DNA from 3 places in the Paraburkholderia sp. Ac-20347 genome. Region 1 is predicted to be linked to each of the others. Evidence: riboswitches for the same ligand, from Rfam matches in the RefSeq annotation. Region 1 holds a riboswitch; each other region holds the start of a gene.
The links. A riboswitch is a leader RNA that binds a small molecule or an ion and turns the genes downstream of it on or off. The one in region 1 is predicted to bind cobalamin.
Positions count from the first base shown of each region.

Region 1 (3,274 bases):
ACCACAACCCCGCCATGCCGTGGCGGCACACCGCGCCCGCCTGTGACCACGACGCCGCGTGCGTCGGCCGGCTCGCGAGCCAGAAGAAGCCCTTCGAGCGCACCACGCCCGGCCATTCCGAGTTGATCAACGCCCAGAAACGCTGCGGATGCAGCGGTCTGCGCGCGCGCCACACGAAGCTCGTGATGCCGTATTCCTCGGTTTCCGGCGTGTGCTCGCCGCGCAGTTCCGCGAGCCAGCCCGGCGCTTTCGACGCTTCCTCGAAATCGAACAGACGCGTATCGAGCACGCGATCGAGCGGCACGCGGCCGAACTGCGCGACCTCGATGCGCGCACGCGGATTGAGCCGCCGCAGGATCGCCGTCAGCCGCTCGAGCCCCGCGTCGTCGATCAGATCGACCTTGTTGAGCACGATCGCATCGCAGAACTCGACCTGCTCGATCAGCAGATCGACGACCGTGCGCGTGTCCTCGTCGCCGAGCGATTCGCCGCGCGTCTGCAGGCTGTCCTGCGAGCCGTAATCGCGCATGAAATTGAACGCATCGACCACCGTCACCATGGTGTCGAGGCGCGCGACGTCCGAAAGACTCTGGCCGCTTTCGTCCGCGAACGTGAAGGTTTCGGCCACCGGCAGCGGCTCCGAGATCCCCGTCGATTCGATCACGAGCTGATCGAAGCGCCCTTCGCGTGCGAGCCGGTTCACTTCGAGCAGCAGATCCTCGCGCAGCGTGCAGCAGATGCAGCCGTTGCTCATTTCCACGAGCTTTTCGTCGGTGCGCGAGAGTTCCGCGCCGCCGTTGCGCACGAGCGCGGCGTCGATGTTCACCTCGCTCATATCGTTGACGATGACCGCGACGCGCCGTCCTTCGCGGTTGTTCAGGATGTGGTTGAGCAGCGTGGTCTTGCCCGCGCCCAGAAAACCGGACAGCACGGTGACCGGCAAGCGTGAATCCATCGGATGACTCCTTCGACGAGTGTGGGGATCGGGGCGCTGGCCCGAATAAATGTTATGTTATAACATTCTCAATAGAACCGGCAACGAAGGAATCAGGCCACCGGGCGGGCCGCGTGCCTTACAATTCTGTCGCCATGTCCGGAAGCTGGTGCAAATCCAGCGCGGTCGCGCCACTGTGATCGGCCTTCGCGCCGAAAGTCAGACCTGGGCATCGGCGCACATCAATCGCATTTTCGGGGCGCGAAACCCCTGGAGAAATCAGCATGTCTGCACCGGACACCTCGCGGCGCGCGTTCGCTCGCCGCCCGTTCCTCGTCTCGAACGTTCATTCGCGCGTCGGCGTCGGCTTGACGTTGGTCCGCTAGGCGTTCGTCGCTGCGCCGCACTCCGTTTCGCTGCCCGCTTTTCGCTTTCGCGTCGATCGCCTCGACGCGGGCCTGCGTACGCGCTCGCACGCCGCGCGCCCCGCATGCCTCGCATAACAACAACGCACACCGTATAAGAATGGACGTATCCACACCGCTTTCGAGCGCCCGGCGCTTCGCCGTGCACGGCGCCTTCGCCTGCTCCTGCCTCGCTCACGCCGCTCACGTTTTCGCAGAAGGCGACAGCGCTTCGGCCGTCGATGCCGCGTCGTCAACCGAGTCGTCAACCGCTTCGTCATCGACCTTGCCCGCCGTGCGCGTGAACGCCGCGTCGTCGCAAGCTGCGTCGTCCGGCAAGCCGGACCTCACCACGCCGCTCAGCACCGGCAGCCGCCTCGGCCTCTCCAGCCTCGACACGCCCGCGAGCGTCGACGCCATCGGCAGCGCGCAACTGAGCGCGCGCGGCGACAACAACGTGACCCAGGCCGTCACGCGCGCCGCCGGTTTCGCCACCGACGCCGCGCCCGGCAACGGCGGCACCTCGGTCTCCGTGCGCGGCTTCAGCGGCCCCGAATCGGTGACCACGCTTTACGACGGCCTGCGCATGTACGCGGGCGCGGGCACCGTGTCGTTCCCGTTCGACACGTGGTCGGCGGAACGCATCGAAGTGCTGCGCGGCCCGGCCACCGTGCTCTACGGCGAAGGCGGCATCGGCGGCGTCATCAACGTCGTGCCGAAAGCGCCGCAACGCGACTACGCGACGACGATCCAGCTCGGCGCGGGCACCTATGGCGAGAAACGCGTGGCGCTCGACACGACCGGCGCGCTCGGCCCGATGCTTTCCTACCGCTTCTATCTCGCCGACGACCGCAACAACGGCTGGCTGCCGCGCGGCGAATCGCACACGACCGCGCTCGGCGGCGCGCTGCGTCTGGACGTGAATCCGCGTCTCTCGTTCACGCTCGATTACGACTACGGCCGGCAAATGCCCGCGCGTTATTTCGGCGTGCCGGTGACGGACGGTCAGCTCGATCCCGCGCTCGAACGCCAGAATTACAACGTCGGCAATGCGTCGATCGCGTACTTCGACCAGTGGACGCGCCTGAACACGCAATGGCGCGCCGCGCCCGGCATCACCGTGCGCAACCAGCTCTACTATCTGGTCACGAACCGCCACTGGCGCGACAGCGAAAGCTACACACTGATGGGCGACGGCAACGTGCAGCGCAGCGATTACCTCGAAATCCTTCATCACGAACGGCAGGTCGGCGATACGCTCGACGCGACCTTCGACGGCCATCTGCTCGGCCGCCAGGACCGCCTCGTCGTCGGCGCGGATTTCAATCAGATTTCGTTTCTCGACACCAGCAATTCGCCCTATGACGGTTCGTCGATCGTGCCGCAATACGGCTTCGATCCGGGCGTGTTTGCGAGCCCCGATCCGACCGTGCCGCAATATCGCACCAGCACGCGCCAGGCGTCCGTGTACGCCGAAAACCGCCTTGAGCTGACCGATCGCCTCGCGTGGGTCGCGGGCCTGCGCTACGACCATATCGACTATCACCGCGATACCTTCGCGACGGTCAGCGGTCCCGCGTCGTCGTTCGATCGCACCTTCGCACACACGGGCTGGCGCACCGGCCTCGTGTTCTCGCTCACGCCGGATCTCTCGGTCTACGCGCAATACACCACGGGCGCCGAGGGCGTGGGCTCGCTCGTCACGCTCTCGAAGTCGAGCAGCAACTTCTCGCTCGCCAACGGCGAACAATGGGAAGCGGGCGTCAAGCAGCAGTTGTGGGGCGGACGCGCGTCGTGGACGCTCGCGTTCTATCAGATCGTCAAGCGCGATCTGCTGAGCACCGATCCGTCGAATCCCGATCTCACGCAGCAGGTCGGCAAGCAGTCGTCGCGCGGCGTGGAATGGACGGGCGCGCTGCAACTGGGCGGCGGCTGG
Region 1 is NZ_JAAGPN010000312.1:4,416-7,689, forward strand. Features, by position in the region: gene zigA (zinc metallochaperone GTPase ZigA) at 1-955, opposite strand, end outside; adenosylcobalamin (AdoCbl) riboswitch at 1,070-1,217, shown strand; gene G3N97_RS33680 (TonB-dependent receptor) at 1,460-3,274, shown strand, end outside.

Region 2 (3,274 bases), on a different contig from region 1:
ATGGCCTTATTATGGTCGCGGTCGGCAGCTGTCTGAACTCGGCGCTGTATACGGCTTCGCGCATGATGTATTCGCTCGGCCGCCGCGAGCAGGCGCCGCGCTTCGTCACGCGCACGACCGCGAGCGGCGTGCCGGCGCGCGCCGTGATGGCGTCGAGTCTCGTGGCGTTCGTGGCGTGCGGTGCGAATTATCTCGCGCCGAAATACGTCTTCGACGCCTTGCTGTCGACGACCGGCGCGATCGCGCTGCTGGTGTATCTCGTGATTGCTGTGAGCCAGTTGCGTCTGCGTCAGCAACTCGTGTCCGCCGGGCCGTTGAAGGTGCGGATGTGGCTGCACCCGTTTCTCGGCGTGCTGGTCGTTGCGCTGATCTGCGGCGCCTTCGTGGTGATGGTGCTCAGCGAGGATCATCGCGGCGAAGTGATCGCCACGCTGGGATGTTGCGTGGCGCTCGCGGCGGTGGGTTATCTGCGTCAGCGGCGCGCTTGATTCACGACGTCCTCGCCCGTTTGCGTGCGCGGGCGAGGTCGCCGAACGTGTCTTGCGATGTCGCGTGATTGCGCGTTCAACGATCGGATTGCAGCGCCGGCAGTTCGTCGTAGCGTTTCAGGCGATAGATGAGGAACGACACCACCCACGCAAAAATAAACACGCCGATGATGATGAAGCCGAGGTTGTTGAAGTTGTCGTTGAGGCTGCCGATCACATTCCAGAAGCCGCCCTTGAGGTCGAATTGATCGGCGAGCAGACCGAGCGTTTCAATCCCGCCGATGAGCACCGCGACCGCGACGGAAACGAGCGTGATCGTGAGGTTGTAATAGAGCTTGCGGATGGGGCGCACGAAAGCCCAGTCGTAGGCGCCGAGCATCAGGATGCCGTCGGTCGTATCGACGAGCGACATGCCCGCCGCGAACAGCACCGGAAACACGAGCACCACGCCCATCGACACGCCTTGCGCCGCCTGGCTCGCGGAAATGCCCAGCAGGCTTACTTCGGTCGCGGTGTCGAAGCCGAGTCCGAACAGAAAGCCGAGCGGCAGCATCCACAGCGGTCGCGACACGAGGCGAAACAGCGGGCGGAACAGGCGCGAAAGCAGACCGCGGCTGTTCAGCAGCAGATCGAGATCGTCGTGGTCGTAGCGTTCGCCGCGCCGGACCTTGCCGAACGCGCGCCACACGCCGCGCAGAATGACGATGTTCATCGCGGCGATCAGAAACAGAAACAGCGCGGAGACGCTCGTCGAAATGACGCCGCCGATATCTTTCCACGCCTCGAAGCGGCTTTCGAGCGCGGCCGCTGTCGCCGCGACGGCAATCGCCACGAGCAGCACGACGGCCGAGTGACCGAGCGCGAAAAAGAAGCCCACGGAAACCGGGCGCTGACCGTCCTGCATCAGCTTGCGGGTGACGTTGTCGATGGCGGCGATATGGTCGGCGTCGACGGCGTGACGCAAGCCGAAACCATAGGCGAGCAGGCCGGTGCCGAGCAGCAGCGGATGCGCGTGAAAAGCGATGAACGCCCAGATCCATGCGCCGATATTGAATACCGCGAGCACGGCGTAAATGCCGGCGACGCGGCGGCGAAGGGCTCCCGGCGCAGCGGCCGTTTCGAGAGCGATGGACATGTGACAGATCCTGAGGTCGGGGCTGTCCTGCAACGGCACACCGCGCGAAGCGGTGGTTTGCGCATTGGGACACCCCGCCCGTTGCGGCTGCATGGACCTCGGTCGATGGCAGGTCTCCTGGCTTGCGGGTCAGGATTCGCGTGCCGGCCTTCCCGGTTTCCCAGTGGCGCTATATGGCGCGAACTCGCCGCTCACAGTTGCGGGGGCAGCCGCAGACTCGACGCAAGGCGTCGTCACTGCGTTCCCTTTTGATCCCGTCGCCGGGAACCATCAGCGCGCAAGCGTAAAGGGCGGATAGGCGGGACGTCAATTGCTCGCGGGAAAAAAGCGCTGATTTAACGGCGAGGCATTCGACGGCCTTTCCGTTGCGCATGCATTGAAAGCGGCGCGCAATCTTTCTTTCGGCGGCCTGTTGCTTATTGCTTGCGGCTTGCCGATTGAACCGGCGACGTCAAGCCTCGCGCCCGGCGAGATCGATCATCCATTGCCCGAAGGCCACGACGGCTTCGTCGCGCGCGCGTTCGGCGTTGATCACCAGCGTGTAGTCGGGCGCGCGCCATGCCGGCGCGGCAATCGGGCAGACCAGCCGCCCGGCGGCGATGTCCCGCGCGATCAGCGGCAGCGACGCGAGCGCGACGCCGAGGCCTTCGATCGCGCTCGCAAGCTGCAGATAGGTGTGGTCGAGTTCGATCTCGCGATGCGGCTGCAGATCCGCCGCGCCCGCTTCGCGCAGCCAGTTCGACCATGCAGACCGTGTGGTGCTCGAATGCAGCAAGGTGTGGTGACGCAGGTCCGCCGCTTCGCGAATCGGATGCCGATGCAGAAGCGCCGGGCTGCATGCGGGCAGCCGCACGTCGGCCATCAGCGTACGCGTGATGACGCCGTCGCCGTGTTCCGGTCCGGAGCGCACGCCGATATCGAATGCCTGGCCGATATAGCGCAATTTGCGCGAAGTCGTGGAGAGCCGCAGATCGATCTCGGGATAGCGGCCGTGGAAATCTTCCAGACGCGGCAGTAGCCATCCGAGTGCAAAGCTGGGCTGCACGTTCACGCGCACGATGCCCGACACGCGGACCGGCACGTCATGGCGGCGCAAGCGGCTGGCGGCGCTGGCGAGCCGCTCGAACGTGCTGCTCACGTCGCCGAGCAGCGCGGCGCCTTCGTCGGTCAGGACCACGCCGCGCGCGCGGCGCTCGAACAGCGGCACGCCGAACCAGTCCTCCAGCAGACGGATCTGCTTGCCGACCGCCCAGTGCGTGACGTGCAGGCTCGCCGCCGCCGCGGTCAGACTGCCATGCTGCGCGACGGCCTCGAAATAGCGAAGCGCATTGAGCGGCGGAAGCTTTTCGCCGCTCCCCGGCGTGTTTCTGGCTCGCGTCATGATGTGACTTTAATTCTCATCTGCGGCGATATTAACTCATTTGATATATGCTGCCGCCGAACCTACGATTGTCATAATTGTGGCGATCCAGCCCACGAATTTCCGCCTATTCCTGTCAGTCTTCATTCATCGAGGGGCGCATGCGCTTCAACTTGTTTTCCGTGTCAACAGCGTTGACGTCGTCATACCGGACGGATCGTCAGCCATGACGGGATATCTGCTGGTTCTGATCGTCGGCGTGATGGCGGGAACGCTCAGCGGCATCATCGG
Region 2 is NZ_JAAGPN010000003.1:72,491-75,764, reverse strand. Features, by position in the region: gene G3N97_RS01465 (amino acid permease) at 1-488, shown strand, start outside; gene G3N97_RS01460 (HoxN/HupN/NixA family nickel/cobalt transporter) at 565-1,623, opposite strand; cobalamin riboswitch at 1,713-1,910, opposite strand; gene G3N97_RS01455 (LysR substrate-binding domain-containing protein) at 2,075-3,004, opposite strand; gene G3N97_RS01450 (sulfite exporter TauE/SafE family protein) at 3,210-3,274, shown strand, end outside.
Region 2: it holds a riboswitch for cobalamin, as region 1 does, so the genes downstream of both, G3N97_RS01460 (HoxN/HupN/NixA family nickel/cobalt transporter) here and G3N97_RS33680 (TonB-dependent receptor) in region 1, are expected to answer to the same signal.

Region 3 (3,274 bases), on a different contig from region 1:
CGTTCACGGGCAGGAAGGTCTGCGAGTCGTAGGTGATGAGGTCGCGCACGCGCGTGTCGTAGAGCGCGGCCGTGAAGGTGCCGATCGACGTCGTCGCGTCGAGCGCCACTTCCACCGTGTCGCTGCGCTCCGGTTGCAGGTTCGGATTCGCGTAGCCCGGATAGTAGAGGTCGTTGAAGGTCGGCAGACGGAACGCGTTGCCGTACGACACGCGCGCGGTGTACACCGGCGTGATCGCCCACGCGAGCGCCGCGTTGCCCGTGTTCACGCTTTGCCCCTGCACGATTTCGTGGCGTCCGGCGAGGAACAGCGTCCAGTCGCCGAGCGTCACCGACTGATGCAGCGAGACGGCGGAATCGTTGCGCGCGGGCAGGCCGTCCGGCACATCGACGGGCAGATACGCCTGCTCGCGCGTGAAGTCGTAAGCGAGCTTGGTCTCGCCCGAGAGCGCGTGACCGAACAGCGTGTGACCCGTTTCCTGATGCGTGATCGACGTCGACGTGCTCAGGCGCGTCGAATCGATCTCGTCGGTCGGAATGCCCGGGTCGTTCGCGTAGAGGAACTGGCGGTCGTACGCATAGCCGAACGACTGGTCGAACTGCGTGGTCGGCGTGATGTCGAGATGAAACGCCACGCCGGTCGTGAGCTGGTGATCGCGCTGGCGATCGGCATAGCCCGCGCTGTCGTACGAGAGATCCGAGCGGTGATAGAGCGCGAAGGTCGAGATCGACCAGTTGTCGCGCGCGTAGCCAAGACGCGCGTCCACGTCCTGCGCGTGATACGAATTGCGCCCGTCCTCGTGACCGTAGGCCCACGGCTTGGTCGCGTCGATACCCGCCGTGTTGTAGTCGTGCAGACCGAGCGAATACGTGAGCCCGCCGAGCGCCGCGAGCGGCCCGCTCGACGGCACGGTGCCCGAGGTGCGCAGCTGCGTGTCGAAGGTCTTGTTCGAGCCGCCGCCGAACGACACCGTGGTCTGGTTCGGCTGATTCGAGGCGTGGCGCGTAAACAGCTGCACGACGCCGCCCACGGCATCCGCGCCGAACGACGCCGCCGCCGGACCGGATATCACCTCCACGCGATCGAACGCCGAGGTCGGCAGATCGGCCCACGCGGCTGTGCCCGTGGTCGCCGAACCCACGCGAATGCCGTCGATGAACACGGCCACCTGATTGCCCGCCGAGCCGCGAATGCTGACCGACGCCGTCGTGCCGGGGCCGCCGTTCTGCGAAACGCTCACGCCGGGCAGCGTGGCGAGCGCCTGCGTGATGCTCGGGTCGATGGGGTCGAGCCGGTCGAGATCGGCGCGCGTGAGCACCTGCGTGCTGGCGTAACGCTGATCGAACGATTGCGGCAGATGCTGCGTGTCGCCGACGACGAGAATGTTCGGCAACGTGGCGTCGGTTTGAGTGGGTTCAGCGCTTTGTTCAGCACTTTCTTCGGTACTTTGCGGCGACGTTTGCGCATAGGCGCTTTGCCAGGCGCAGACCGCCACGGCGGACGCGAGGGCGGTGAGAGCGAATTGACGATACTTCATGAGCAGACAGATCCTGAGGTCGAACTGTCCTTGCAACGGGCGGCCGCGCGGGCGGCGCGCGCGCATCGGGACACCCCGCCCTTTGCGGCTGCTTGGACCTCGGTCGATGGCAGGTCTCCTGGCTCGCGGGTCGTCGCCCGATGCCGGCCTTCCCGGTTTCCCAGTGGCCCTCGCTGACATGGACTCGCCGCTCACAGTTGCGGGGACAGCCGCAGACTCCCGGCGCGCGCGCCGTCACTGCGTTCCCTTTTGATCCCGTCACCGGGAACCATCAGCGCGCGAGCGTAAAGGCGGCGCGTTCGGCGCGTCAACCTCCGGCGCGCCGGGCGATGCGAAAAAACGTCAGATGCGCCGCGCCGCCCGCGTCGCTCATTCGAGCGGAAAGCCCTGCTTGAAGGTCTGGCGCAGAAAATCGGCGAACAGCGTCACCGCGCGCGGCACATGCGCGCCATAGGGCCGCACCACGTGCAACTGCGACGCGAACGCCCCGACCGGCCGCCACGCCGGCAGCAGCACGACGAGCTTGCCCGCCTGCAGCGCGGCCTGCGCGCTGAAATCGGGCAGCAGCGCGATGCCCAGATTTTCGAGCGCGGCGTCGCGCAGCGCCTCGCTGTTATTGGCCGACACCGGCCCGTTCACGGTCACGTTCACGCGCGACTGCTCGGCGCGCCGTCCGGCTTTCTCGAACGACCACGCGCCCGACCCGAGCGTGCGCGGATAGTAGAGACAGTCGTGCTGCGCGAGATCGGCGGGCGTTTGCGGCGTGCCGCGCTGCTTCAGATACGCGCGCGTGGCAACGATCACCGAACGCGTGTCGCAGAGCTTGAACGCCACATGCGTTTCCGGCACCTGCGCGCTGTGGCGGATCGCGAGATCGAAACCCTCGCTCGCGATCGACGTAAGCCGGTCGGACAATTCGAGCTGCACGCGCACCTCGGGATTCGCGCGCGCGAACTGCGCGAGACGCGGCACCAGTTGCTGACGCGCGAAGGCCACGGGCGCGGTCACGCGCACCGTGCCGCGCGCCACGTCGGCCATTTCGCGCACGCTCGCGAAACTCGTGGCGATGCGCTCGAACTGCGCGCGCGTGTCTTCCACGAGCCGCCGCCCCGCTTCCGTGAAGCGCACGCTGCGCGTGGTGCGCTGCACCAGCGCGACGCCCGCCACGCGTTCCAGTTCGGCGATCCGCTGGCTCATCGCGGCCTTGCTCACGCCGAGCCGCGCGGCGGCCGCCGTATAACTGCCCTGCGCCGCCAGCACGTTCAGCCAGTGCAAATGGGTCCAGAGCGCTTCGACGTTCTGCGTATCCACGAAATGACTCCCGCCCCGAATCCTCAAAGATGCGCCGATGATAGCACCGCGCCCGCGCATCTTTCAGCGCTGCGCATGGCGATTGTTCACGCTGGAAAACAATCAATTCAGCCTGCGTGGCTGTGCAGACGCCTGCCGCCTCCGTACACTGGCCGTCACAGTGACGATCAACCGATGCTCAATCGATACCCCACTTCGAGGAGATGACATGCAGCCCTTTACCGATTCCGCGGACGTAGTCAACTACATCGGCGGCAAGCGCGAGCGCGGCGCGGGCGACCGCACGCAATCCGTCTTCAATCCGGCGACGGGCGCCGCCGCGCGCCGTCTGGTGCTGGGCGAAGTCGCCGACGTCGACGCCGCCGTGGCGAGCGCGAAAGCCGCGTTCCCGGCCTGGCGCGACACGCCGCCGATCCGCCGCGCGCG
Region 3 is NZ_JAAGPN010000011.1:6,694-9,967, reverse strand. Features, by position in the region: gene G3N97_RS03705 (TonB-dependent receptor) at 1-1,537, opposite strand, end outside; cobalamin riboswitch at 1,628-1,825, opposite strand; gene G3N97_RS03700 (LysR family transcriptional regulator) at 1,907-2,848, opposite strand; gene G3N97_RS03695 (CoA-acylating methylmalonate-semialdehyde dehydrogenase) at 3,057-3,274, shown strand, end outside.
Region 3: it holds a riboswitch for cobalamin, as region 1 does, so the genes downstream of both, G3N97_RS03705 (TonB-dependent receptor) here and G3N97_RS33680 (TonB-dependent receptor) in region 1, are expected to answer to the same signal.